3 regions of the Nonomuraea diastatica genome follow, and region 3 is predicted to be linked to each of the others. Evidence: riboswitches for the same ligand, from Rfam matches in the RefSeq annotation. Region 3 holds a riboswitch; each other region holds the start of a gene.
What was found. Region 3 has a riboswitch for thiamine pyrophosphate ahead of thiC (phosphomethylpyrimidine synthase ThiC). Riboswitches for the same ligand answer to the same signal wherever they lie in the genome.
Positions count from the first base shown of each region.

Region 1: another riboswitch for thiamine pyrophosphate. It lies ahead of thiO (glycine oxidase ThiO); the one in region 3 lies ahead of thiC (phosphomethylpyrimidine synthase ThiC).
Region 2: another riboswitch for thiamine pyrophosphate. It lies ahead of E1294_RS06795 (purine-cytosine permease family protein); the one in region 3 lies ahead of thiC (phosphomethylpyrimidine synthase ThiC).

Region 1 covers NZ_SMKP01000057.1:44,718-47,985, reverse strand. The annotation lists gene E1294_RS21005 (thiazole synthase) at 1-507, opposite strand, end outside; gene thiS (sulfur carrier protein ThiS) at 500-691, opposite strand; gene thiO (glycine oxidase ThiO) at 697-1,833, opposite strand; TPP riboswitch at 1,823-1,939, opposite strand; gene E1294_RS20990 (NAD(P)/FAD-dependent oxidoreductase) at 1,999-3,174, shown strand; gene E1294_RS20985 (Rv2175c family DNA-binding protein) at 3,205-3,268, shown strand, end outside.
Region 2 covers NZ_SMKP01000013.1:57,361-60,628, forward strand. The annotation lists gene E1294_RS06795 (purine-cytosine permease family protein) at 1-1,124, opposite strand, end outside; TPP riboswitch at 1,115-1,229, opposite strand; gene E1294_RS06800 (rhodanese-like domain-containing protein) at 1,288-1,611, opposite strand; gene E1294_RS06805 (winged helix-turn-helix transcriptional regulator) at 1,686-2,120, opposite strand; gene E1294_RS06810 (MFS transporter) at 2,196-3,268, shown strand, end outside.
Region 3 covers NZ_SMKP01000133.1:10,258-13,525, forward strand. The annotation lists gene thiC (phosphomethylpyrimidine synthase ThiC) at 1-1,370, opposite strand, end outside; TPP riboswitch at 1,363-1,475, opposite strand; gene E1294_RS35610 (class I SAM-dependent methyltransferase) at 1,527-2,138, shown strand; gene E1294_RS35615 (hypothetical protein) at 2,177-2,524, shown strand; gene E1294_RS35620 (universal stress protein) at 2,537-3,268, shown strand, end outside.

The DNA of each region.
Region 1 (3,268 bases), on a different contig from region 3:
CTCGATGTTGTGCGGGTTGCGGATGCCCAGCCCGGAGCCTATCGGCGCGCCCAGCGGCATGACGGCCGCGCAGCCCGCCTGCTCCAGGCGCCGCGCCAGCGCCGGATCGTCGCCGATGTACGGCAGCACCACGAACCCGTCGGCCACCAGCCGCTCGGCCGCGTCGAACGTCTCGATCGGGTCGGGCAGCAGCGTGCGCTCGTCGGCGATGACCTCCAGCTTGACCCAGGGCGTGCCGAGCGCCTCCCTGGCCAGCCGCGCCGTCAGCACGGCCTCGCCCGCGGTGAAGCAGCCCGCGGTGTTGGGGAGCACCTTGATGTCCCGCCTGCGCAGCACGTCGAGGACGGAGCCGCGGGCGTCCGGGTCGAGCCGCCGCATGGCGACCGTGGTCATCTCGGTGCGGGACGCGGCCAGCGCCTGGTCGAGCACCTCGAGCGAGGGGGCACCGCCGGTGCCCATGATGAGCCGGGATGAGAACTTCTCCCCGGCGACGATCAGATCATCCACCTTGCACCGCCGTCAGAACCTCCACGCGGTCGCTGTCGCTGAGCGCCGTCGTCTCCCAGGCGCTGCGCGTGACCACCTCGTCGTTCACGGCCACGGCCACTCCGGTGGTGGCCGCGGTCAACGTGCTCACGGCCTGCGCCACGGTCGTGCCGTCGATCACCTCGTGCGCGGTCCCATTGATCATCACAATCATGAAATTTCCTGAAACCTTCCTGGCGAGCACAACGCCGCCAGCTCGTCCTCTTCGCCCAGCAGGATGGCCGTCGTCAACGGGGCCAGCAGCACGCCGCCCCGATGGTGCCCGGTGGCCAGCGTGAGCCCGGGCGTGCCGCTCGGGCCGATGACGGGCAGGTTGTCCGGCGTCCCGGGCCGCAGCCCGGCCACCACGTCGGCCACCTCCAGCTCGGTGACGCCCGGCACCAGCTCTCTGGCGTCACGCAGCAGCTCGTAGAGCCCGCCGGCCGTCACCCTGGTGTCGAACCCCATCTCCTCCTGGGTGGCGCCGACGACCAGCTCACCGTCGCCCCTGGGGACCAGGTAGACGGACGAGCCGTGCACGGTGCCGCGTACGCACCGGCCGAGCAGGGGCTGGGCGGAGCTCAACCGAATGATCTGCCCCTTGACCGGCCGCACCGGCACCCCGGCGAGCCCGGCGCTCCACGCCCCGGCCGCCAGGATCACCCGTTCGGCCCGCAGCCGCCGCGGCACGCCGCCATCGGCCAAGGCGGGGGCCGGGACGTCGGGTGGCGCGAGGCGTACCCCCGCGACCTTGCCGTCGTCACGCAGGAGCTCGCTCACGCGCGCCCGCACCAGCGGGACGCGCAGCCGGTCGAGGGCGGCGAGCAGCGCCGCCGTCACGCGGCGCGGATCGACCCAGGCGTCGCCGGGAGCCAGCAGGCCGCCGCGCACGGCGGGGGCCAGCATGGGCTCGAGGCGCCGGCACTCGCGCCCGGTCAGCCGCTCGACCGGCAGCTGCAGCTTCTCCATGAACGCGGCAAGCTCGTCCAGCGCCGCCAGGTCGTCGGCGCCGAACGCGACGTCGAGTGTCCCGTTCGTACGGAAATCGAGTGCGACCGCCCCGGGGAGCCCGGCGTCCTCGGCCAGCTCGGCGGCGAAGGACGGCCAGCGGCGCAGCGCGGCCATCCCCAGCCGCAGCAGCGGCGCCTCGGTGTAGGTCACCTCGCTGACCGGCGCCAGCATCCCCGCGGCCGCGTGGGAGGCACCCGAGGCGGGAGCCGGGTCGGCCACGGTGACCGGCCGGCCGGAGCGGGCCAGCCGCCAGGCGACCGACAGCCCGACGATCCCGCCGCCTACGATCACGTCCACATGCGCTCCCTTCGCCGGCATGACCCGGATCAGGTGTCTTGCGGTCGAAGGCCCGGTCAAGCCTTCCTCTCAGCCCGGTAACGGCCGGACTCCCGCGCGTCTTTCCCTCACCAGCCTACGGCCTCGGTGTCACGCCCGGACACGGCCCCCGTTATGGTCATCAGCGTGAACCACGTCGTCGTCGTCGGAGCAGGACTGGCCGGTCTGCGCACCGTGGAGGCGCTGCGCGCACGGGGCTTCACCGGCCGCGTCACCATGGTCGGCAGGGAACGCCATCACCCCTACGACCGCCCGCCCCTGTCCAAGGCCGTGTTGTCAGGAGAGGCCGACGACAGCTACGTCGGCGCCGACCTGGCCGCGCTCGGCGTCGAGTTCTGGCCCGGCGTCAGCGCCAAGTCGCTGCGCGCGGGGGTCGTGGGGACGACCGAGGGCGAGCTGGGCTACGACGGCCTGGTCATTGCCACCGGAGCCGACCCGATCAGGCTGCCCGGCGACGGCCCCCAGCACGTGCTGCGCACCCTCGACGACGCCCACGAGCTCAGGGCCATGCTCGTCCCCGGCGCCCGCGTCGCGATCATAGGAGCCGGCTGGATCGGCGCCGAGGTCGCCACCGCCGCACGCCGGGCGGGGTGCGCGGTGACGGTGATCGAGGCCGGCCCCGCGCCGCTCGCCACCGCCGTCGGCGCCGAGATCGGCGCGCGCACCGAGCACTGGTACACCGGCATCGACCTGCGGCTCGGCGCCATGGTCGACTCCGTGGACGAGGGTGGCGTGCGCCTGGTGGGCGGCGCGTTCGTCGACGCCCACGTGGTCGTCACCGGCATCGGCGTGCGCCCCGCCGTCGAGTGGCTCGCCGACGCCGACATCGACCTGCACAACGGCGTCGTCACCGACGAGCATTTGCGCGCCTCGCTGCCCGGCGTCGTCGCCGTCGGCGACTGCGCCGCCTGGTGGTCGCGCCGCTGGCGGACCCGGCTCCGCGTCGAACACTGGGACTCCGCGCTCAACGCACCCGAGGTCGCCGCCGCGACGCTGCTCGGCGAGGACGCCGTCTACGATCCCGTGCCCTACTTCTGGTCGGAGCAGTTCGGGCACATGGTGCAGTACGCCGGTCACCACCCCGCCGGCGAACGCCTCCTCTACCGCGGCGACGTCGAGGCGGGTCAGGAGGGAAAATGGTCGGCCGTCTGGCTCACCGCCGAGGACGCCCTCGCCGCGGTGCTCGCCGTCGATCGGCCGCGAGACCTCGTACAGGGCCGCAGAATCATCGCCTCAGGCCAACACCTCGATGCCAAACGCCTGGTAGATCCCGAAGTGTCCCTACGAGATTGTGTTGTTTGAGCAAGCGCGCCATGTGGTAGTTGTGGTTTCGTGACACTTTCTGTTGCACAGATCGACCGGGAGACCGAGCAGCTCGTGGACGAGTGGCTCACTC
Region 2 (3,268 bases), on a different contig from region 3:
ATCGACCAGCGCGAGGGGGCGTCCTCGTCGGTGTTCCAGCGGTCGGAGCGGCCGAACCCGAAATAGTCGACGGCCAGCACCGCGAACATCGGCACGAACACCGCCCCGATCACGCCCAGGAACGCGCCGTACGAGGTGACGTCGACGACCAGGGCGATCACGACCGTGAACACGCCGATGGCGGTGGAGATGACCCGCCGGTCGACGCGCGGCATCAGGTTCTGCAGCGACATGGTGGTGGAGTAGACGTTCGCGAACGACTGATCGGTTTCGCGCAGCACCAGGATGCCGAAGAACAGTGCTCCGAGCGGAGCGGCCACGAACGGGGTGAACACGGCCGTGTTGTCGGCGTTCACGGCGGCGGCGCCGGCGATGGCCACGGCGTAGACGCCGAGCCCGAGGCAGGCCACCTGGGCCACCGTGTAGCCGCCGACGATCCCGGTGAACGCCGCGCGCCCGGAGCGGGAGTGCCGGGCGAAGTCGGCGGCCAGCGGCACCCAGGACACCGACAGCGCGATCACGTAGTCGACGGCCGGGGCGAACCCGGTCCACGACCCGCCGGCGGGCGCGGGCGCCTGGGTCAGGAAGAACCAGGTGAACCAGATCATCGACACGATCACGCCGACGGTGACGTACCGCCGCAGCAGGCGGATCGCACCGAGCGGCCAGATCGTGAGCGCGGTGGTCAGCACGCCCGCCAGGACCACCCACACGGGGTACGCCACCCCGTCGAAGATCGCGGTGGCGGCCTTGGCGATCACCCACAACTCGAAAGCGCCCCACCCGAGCATCTGCACGATGTTCAGCACCGTGGGCGCGTAGGAGATCCTGGCCCCGAACAGGCCGCGCAGCAGCACCATGGCGGGCTGGCCCGTGCGGGTGCCGGGAATGGCGGACAGACCCACCATGGCCGTGCCGATCAGGCTACCGACCACCGTCGCCACCAGTGCGGCGGACAGGCTGAGCGGCGCGTCGCCGGTCGGGTTGAGCAGGAGCAGCGCTCCCGAGAAGCCGAGGAGGCTGACACCGAGGTTGGCCCAGAGCGCGCCCTGATCGAGCACGCCCAGGGTCTTGGGGGGCTGCCCGTCGAGGGTCAGCGGAACTTCGTCGGCGACGTGCGACATCGCACTCTCCCTACGCCGGCATTACCCGGACAGGTTCAGGCGGTCGGCAGCGGATCGAATAGCTGCCCTCTCAGCCCGGCACCCCGAGCTCCCGCGACGATCTGGAGTTAGCGCCCCCATGATGCCCCAAAGGCGGCAAAACCGCCATAGCAGGGCGTTCGGCTCAGGCCACGAAGGGCGGTTCCCCCGTCTCGCTGACCAGCGCACGCCCCGCGGACTCCCACGACTGCATGCCGCCCCCGACATTGACCGCTTCGTGCCCGAGCTGGTTGAGCCAGGCCGCCACCTGCAGCGACCGGCCGCCCACCCGGCAGACGACATAGACCGTCCGGTCGCTGGGCACCTCGTCGACGCGGCCCTGGATCTGGGTCATCGGGATGTGCACCGCCTCACGGGCGTGGCCCGCCATCCATTCGTCCTGCTCACGGACGTCGAGGAGGTAGGCGTCTGCGGGGATGGCACTCGGCTCGATCTCAGGAACGGTCATGACTCCATCATCTCCCGGCGAGGGAGTGCCGTCGTCTGGAGGAGGAGCGACGGCATCAGGCGACTGAGCCCGCCTCACGAAGTGGGTCCATGAGCACGGGCGTCGTACGCGGCTCGTGCGCGGGCGATCTCCTCCTGGTGCGCCTCCGTCCAGGTGACCAGGGACTTGATGGTCTCGTGCAGCGTACGGCCGAGCGGCGTCAGCGCGTAGTCGACCCTGGGCGGCACGACGGGGTGGACCGTGCGGCTGACCAGGCCGTCACGTTCGAGCTGGCGCAGGGTGACGCTCAGCATGCGCTGGCTGACACCGTCGATCTCGCGGCGGAGCTGGGTGAAACGCAGGGTCTGGCAGTCGAGCAGGGCGATGACCAGCAGCGACCACTTGTCGGCGATGCGATCGAGGATCTGGCGCACCTCGCAGTCCTCACGGGTGTCCCACTGGCGCGCGTCGTAGTCGTCGTCCACGGTGCCCGCGGAGTAACCGAGTGATTCAGAAGTGCCTTCTTCCATGCCACCCCATGATGGCCAATGATATGGACGGTTACAACAAGGAACCGACCTGCTTTTCCGTAACCGGGGGTTGTCATGCCTGTCTCTGCTCGTACGTGGGGCGTACTGATCGTTCTTTGCGGGGCCATCTTTCTCGAGGGCATCGACGTCGCCATGTTGAACGTCGCCCTCCCCGCCATCCGGGCCGATCTCGGGGTGCCCACGAGCATGCTCAGCGGGGTGGTGAGCGCCTACGTGCTCGGTTACGGCGGCTTCATGCTGCTCGGCGGCCGGGCGGCCGACCTGCTGGGCCGGCGGCGCATGTTCCTGCTCTGGCTGGGGGTGTTCCTGACCTTCTCCGGGCTCGGCGGGGTCGCGAACGACGGCTGGGTGCTGCTGCTGGCGAGGTTCGTCACCGGAGTGGCCGCCGGCTTCATGACGCCCGCGGGACTGTCGCTGATCACCACGAGCTTCCCCGAGGGCCGCGATCGCAACCGCGCCCTGATCATCTACGGGAGCACCGGCGCCGCCGGCTTCGCGCTCGGTCTGGTGATCGGCGGGGTGCTCACCGAGTTCGGCTGGCGCTGGGTCTTCTTCGCCCCGGTCCTGATGTCGCTGGTGGTCCTGCTCGCGGCGATCGTGCTGATCAAGGAGGGGCCCGCCGGCGAGCGCCCGGCAGGCGGTTTCGACCTCCCGGGCGCGGCGAGCGCGACGGGCGCGATGATGTTGCTGGTCTATGGAGTGGTACGCCTCGAGCACCCCTCCGAAGGCCTGCCGCTGACGCTCGCTGTCTTCGCCGCGGCCCTGGGGTTGCTGGCGGCGTTCGTGGCCATCGAGCGCCGCTCCCCGCACCCCCTGGTCCGCCTCGGCATCTTCAGGTCGGCCGCGCTGGTCCGGGCCAACGTGACGGCCGCCCTGCTCACAGCCTCGTTCTTCGGCTTCCAGTTCCTGGTCACGCTCTACCTGCAGGAGCTGCGCGGCTGGTCACCCATGCAGACCGGGCTCGCCCTGCTGGTGGCCGCGGCCGACGTGGTGATCGCCCCGACGCTCACCCCGTGGCTGGTCAACCGGTACGGCAACGCCAAGGTCATCCTCGGCGGCCTGCTGTCGGGCCTGCTGGCCTACACACTCTTCCTGGGCGCCGGGCTGGACTGGACCTACGCCGCGAT
Region 3 (3,268 bases):
GGGTCGAGCGACAGGTCGAACTGGTCCTCCCAGCGGAACTCGAACCGCGCGTCCGACAGCGCGTCGTCCCACGCCTGCGCCCCGGGGTGGCCCTTGGCGAGGTCCGCGGCGTGGGCGGCGATCTTGTACGTGATCACGCCGGTCTTGACGTCGTCCTTGTTCGGCAGGCCGAGGTGCTCCTTGGGGGTGACGTAGCAGAGCATGGCGGTGCCGTACCAGCCGATCATGGCGGCGCCGATGCCCGAGGTGATGTGGTCGTATCCGGGGGCGACGTCCGTGACGAGCGGGCCGAGGGTGTAGAACGGCGCGTCGTCGCAGAGCTCGCGTTGCAGGTCGACGTTCTCCTTGATCTTGTGCATGGGCACGTGCCCCGGGCCCTCGATCATCACCTGAACGTCGTGCCGCCGCGCGATCGTGGTCAGCTCGCCGAGCGTGCGCAGCTCGGCGAACTGAGCCTCGTCGTTGGCGTCCGCGATCGAGCCGGGACGCAGCCCGTCGCCGAGGGAGAACGACACGTCGTAGCGCGCCAGGAGCTCGCACATCTCGTCGAAGTTCTCGTACAGGAAGCTCTCGCGGTGGTGCGCCAGGCACCAGGCGGCCATGATCGAGCCCCCGCGCGAGACGATGCCGGTCTTGCGGCGGGCGGTGAGCGGCACGTACGCCAGCCGCACCCCCGCGTGCACGGTCACGTAGTCGACACCCTGCTCGCACTGCTCGATGAGGGTGTCGCGGTAGACCTCCCACGACAGCGCCTCCGGGCGGCCCTTGACCTTCTCCAGCGCCTGGTAGATGGGCACGGTCCCGACCGGCACCGGCGAGTTGCGGATGATCCACTCGCGGGTCTCGTGGATGTCGGGCCCGGTGGACAGGTCCATGATCGTGTCGGCGCCCCACCGGGTGGCCCAGGTCATCTTCTCGACCTCCTCCTCGATGGAGGAGGTCACGGCGGAGTTGCCGATATTGGCGTTGATCTTCACGAGGAAGTTGCGGCCGATGATCATCGGCTCGGTCTCGGGGTGGTTGACGTTGGCGGGGATGATGGCCCGGCCCGCGGCCACCTCCTGGCGGACGAGCTCGGGGGTGACGCCCTCCCGCACGGCCACGAACTCCATCTCCTTGGTGACCAGCCCCTGCTTGGCGCAGGCCACCTGGGTCACGGGTGCGCCCGCCGCGCGGCGCTCGGCGACCCACGGCTCGCGCAGGCGCGCCAGCCCGCGCCGCACGTCGGTCTCGACGTACGGGTCGGTGTACGGGCCGGAGGTGTCGTAGAGCGTCACCGACGAACCGTCGGAGAGGTGCACCTGGCGCTTGGGGACACGGAGGTCGCCTTCGTAGATCTTGGTGAAGGTGGGGACACGCGCGTCAGTCATCGCGCAAACTCCCTTCGCCGGCATTACCCGGAGCAGGTTCTGGCGGTCGGCGGCTGTCAGCCGTCCTCTCAGCCCGGTCTGCACCGGGCTCCCGCGTTGGACGGCGGTGATCGTACCCACACCTCTGCCAGGACGAAACATGACATCATCCTCAAAATGGAAGATCCCACGTCAAAGACCGCAGCCACCTACGACCACATCGCCCCCGCCTTCGCCGCCGGCAACGAGCATCCCGACGCCGGCCTCCAGCTCTTCCGGCAGCGCTTCGCCGACACCGTGCCCGCCGGCGGAACGGTCGCCGACCTGGGCTGCGGGCCGGGAAGAGACGCGGCCTGGCTGGGCGGGCGCGGGCTGCGGGTCGTCGGCGTGGACCGCTCGGCCGCCATGGCCGGACTGACCGCCGCCCGCGGCGTCCCCGCCGTGCTGGGCGACCTGCGCCGGCCGCCCGTGGCCCCCGGCTCGCTCGCCGGCCTGTGGTCGGTCGCGGCCCTCCTGCACGTGCCCGCCGCCGAGACCGAGGCCACGCTCCGCGCCTGGTGGACGGCCCTACGTACGGGCGGCGTGCTGGGGCTGAGCACCTCGGCGGGCGACTCGGAGGGGTGGGAGGAAGTTCCGAGCGCGGCCGGCCGGCACCGCTGGTTCGTCCACCGCGACCCCGCCGCACTCCTGCACCTCCTCGGCGCGGCCGGATTCGAGACCGTCGAGCACGGCCTGAACACCGCCGGGCGCACGTGGCTGAGCATTCTGGCGATCAAGCGCGAGGTTTGACGGCCGTCTCCAGCGGTACCAACCCCATCAGGGGGACTATGAAAAAGATCGCCGCTGTCGCAGGACTCGTGCTGCTGGCCACGCTCGGCACCCCCGCCGCCCACGGCGACGGGACGGACCAGCACGAGGTGAGCGAGGAGCAATACCAGACGCTGCGCGCCCAGTGCCGCTACGCCGACACGGGCAAGGCGCGTTGCCGCTCGACGGTCAAGGAGCTCTACCGCATCGGCGAAAGGGACGCCAAGCTCGACTGCCGTACGTACGCCGGCGTGACCGTGTGCGGCACGCTCAAGCTCAGCCAGGCCGAGCGCGCGTGCATCCGCGACTCCAGGGAGCACGGCATCTCGTTCCGCCGCGCCGAGGTGGAGTGCTACGCGTTCTCCTGAGGGGCAGACACCATGATCATCGTGGGAGTCGACGGCTCACGGGCCGGACTGGAGGCCGCCGGCTGGGCGGCCACGGAGGCGGCACTGCGCCGTACACCGCTGACCGTGGCCCACGCGGTGCCGCGGTGGGTGTGCGAGGCGCTGTCTCACCGCTACGCCGATGTCGCCCGGTGGATGCGCGACGAAGCGAACTCTGTGCTCGTCGCCGCACGCGACCGGGCGCTCCGCGAACGCCCCGCGATCGTCGTCGAGACCACCCTGCTGCCCGGCGACCCCCGCACGGCGCTGATCAAGGCCGCGGAACAGGCCGAACTGCTGGTCGTCGGCGGCCACGGCATCGGCGGCGTACGCGGGCTGCTGGTCGGATCCGTCGCCCACGGGGTCGCCGCCCACGCCCGTACGAACGTCGTCGTGGTCGGCGAGCGGCCCGCGACGCCGCGCGGCGAGATCGTCGCCGGCACCGACGGCTCACCTCACGGCCTGCGGGCGCTCGACTTCGCCTTCACCGAGGCCGAGCTGCGCGAGGTGCGGCTGCGGGTCGTGCAGGCGTGGGCGTGGCCGCGGCCCGGCGGCTTCGTACCCGCCGATCCCGAGAACGAGCAGCACACCCTGCAGCAGCTGCAGGACCTGCTGGCCGAGCGGCAGGAGCGGCACCCGAACGTGGACGTGGTGCCCGAGGTCGTGCACGGCCACCCCATCGAGGTGCTGAAGGAGGCGGCCGAGGGCGCCGACTTGCTCGTGGTC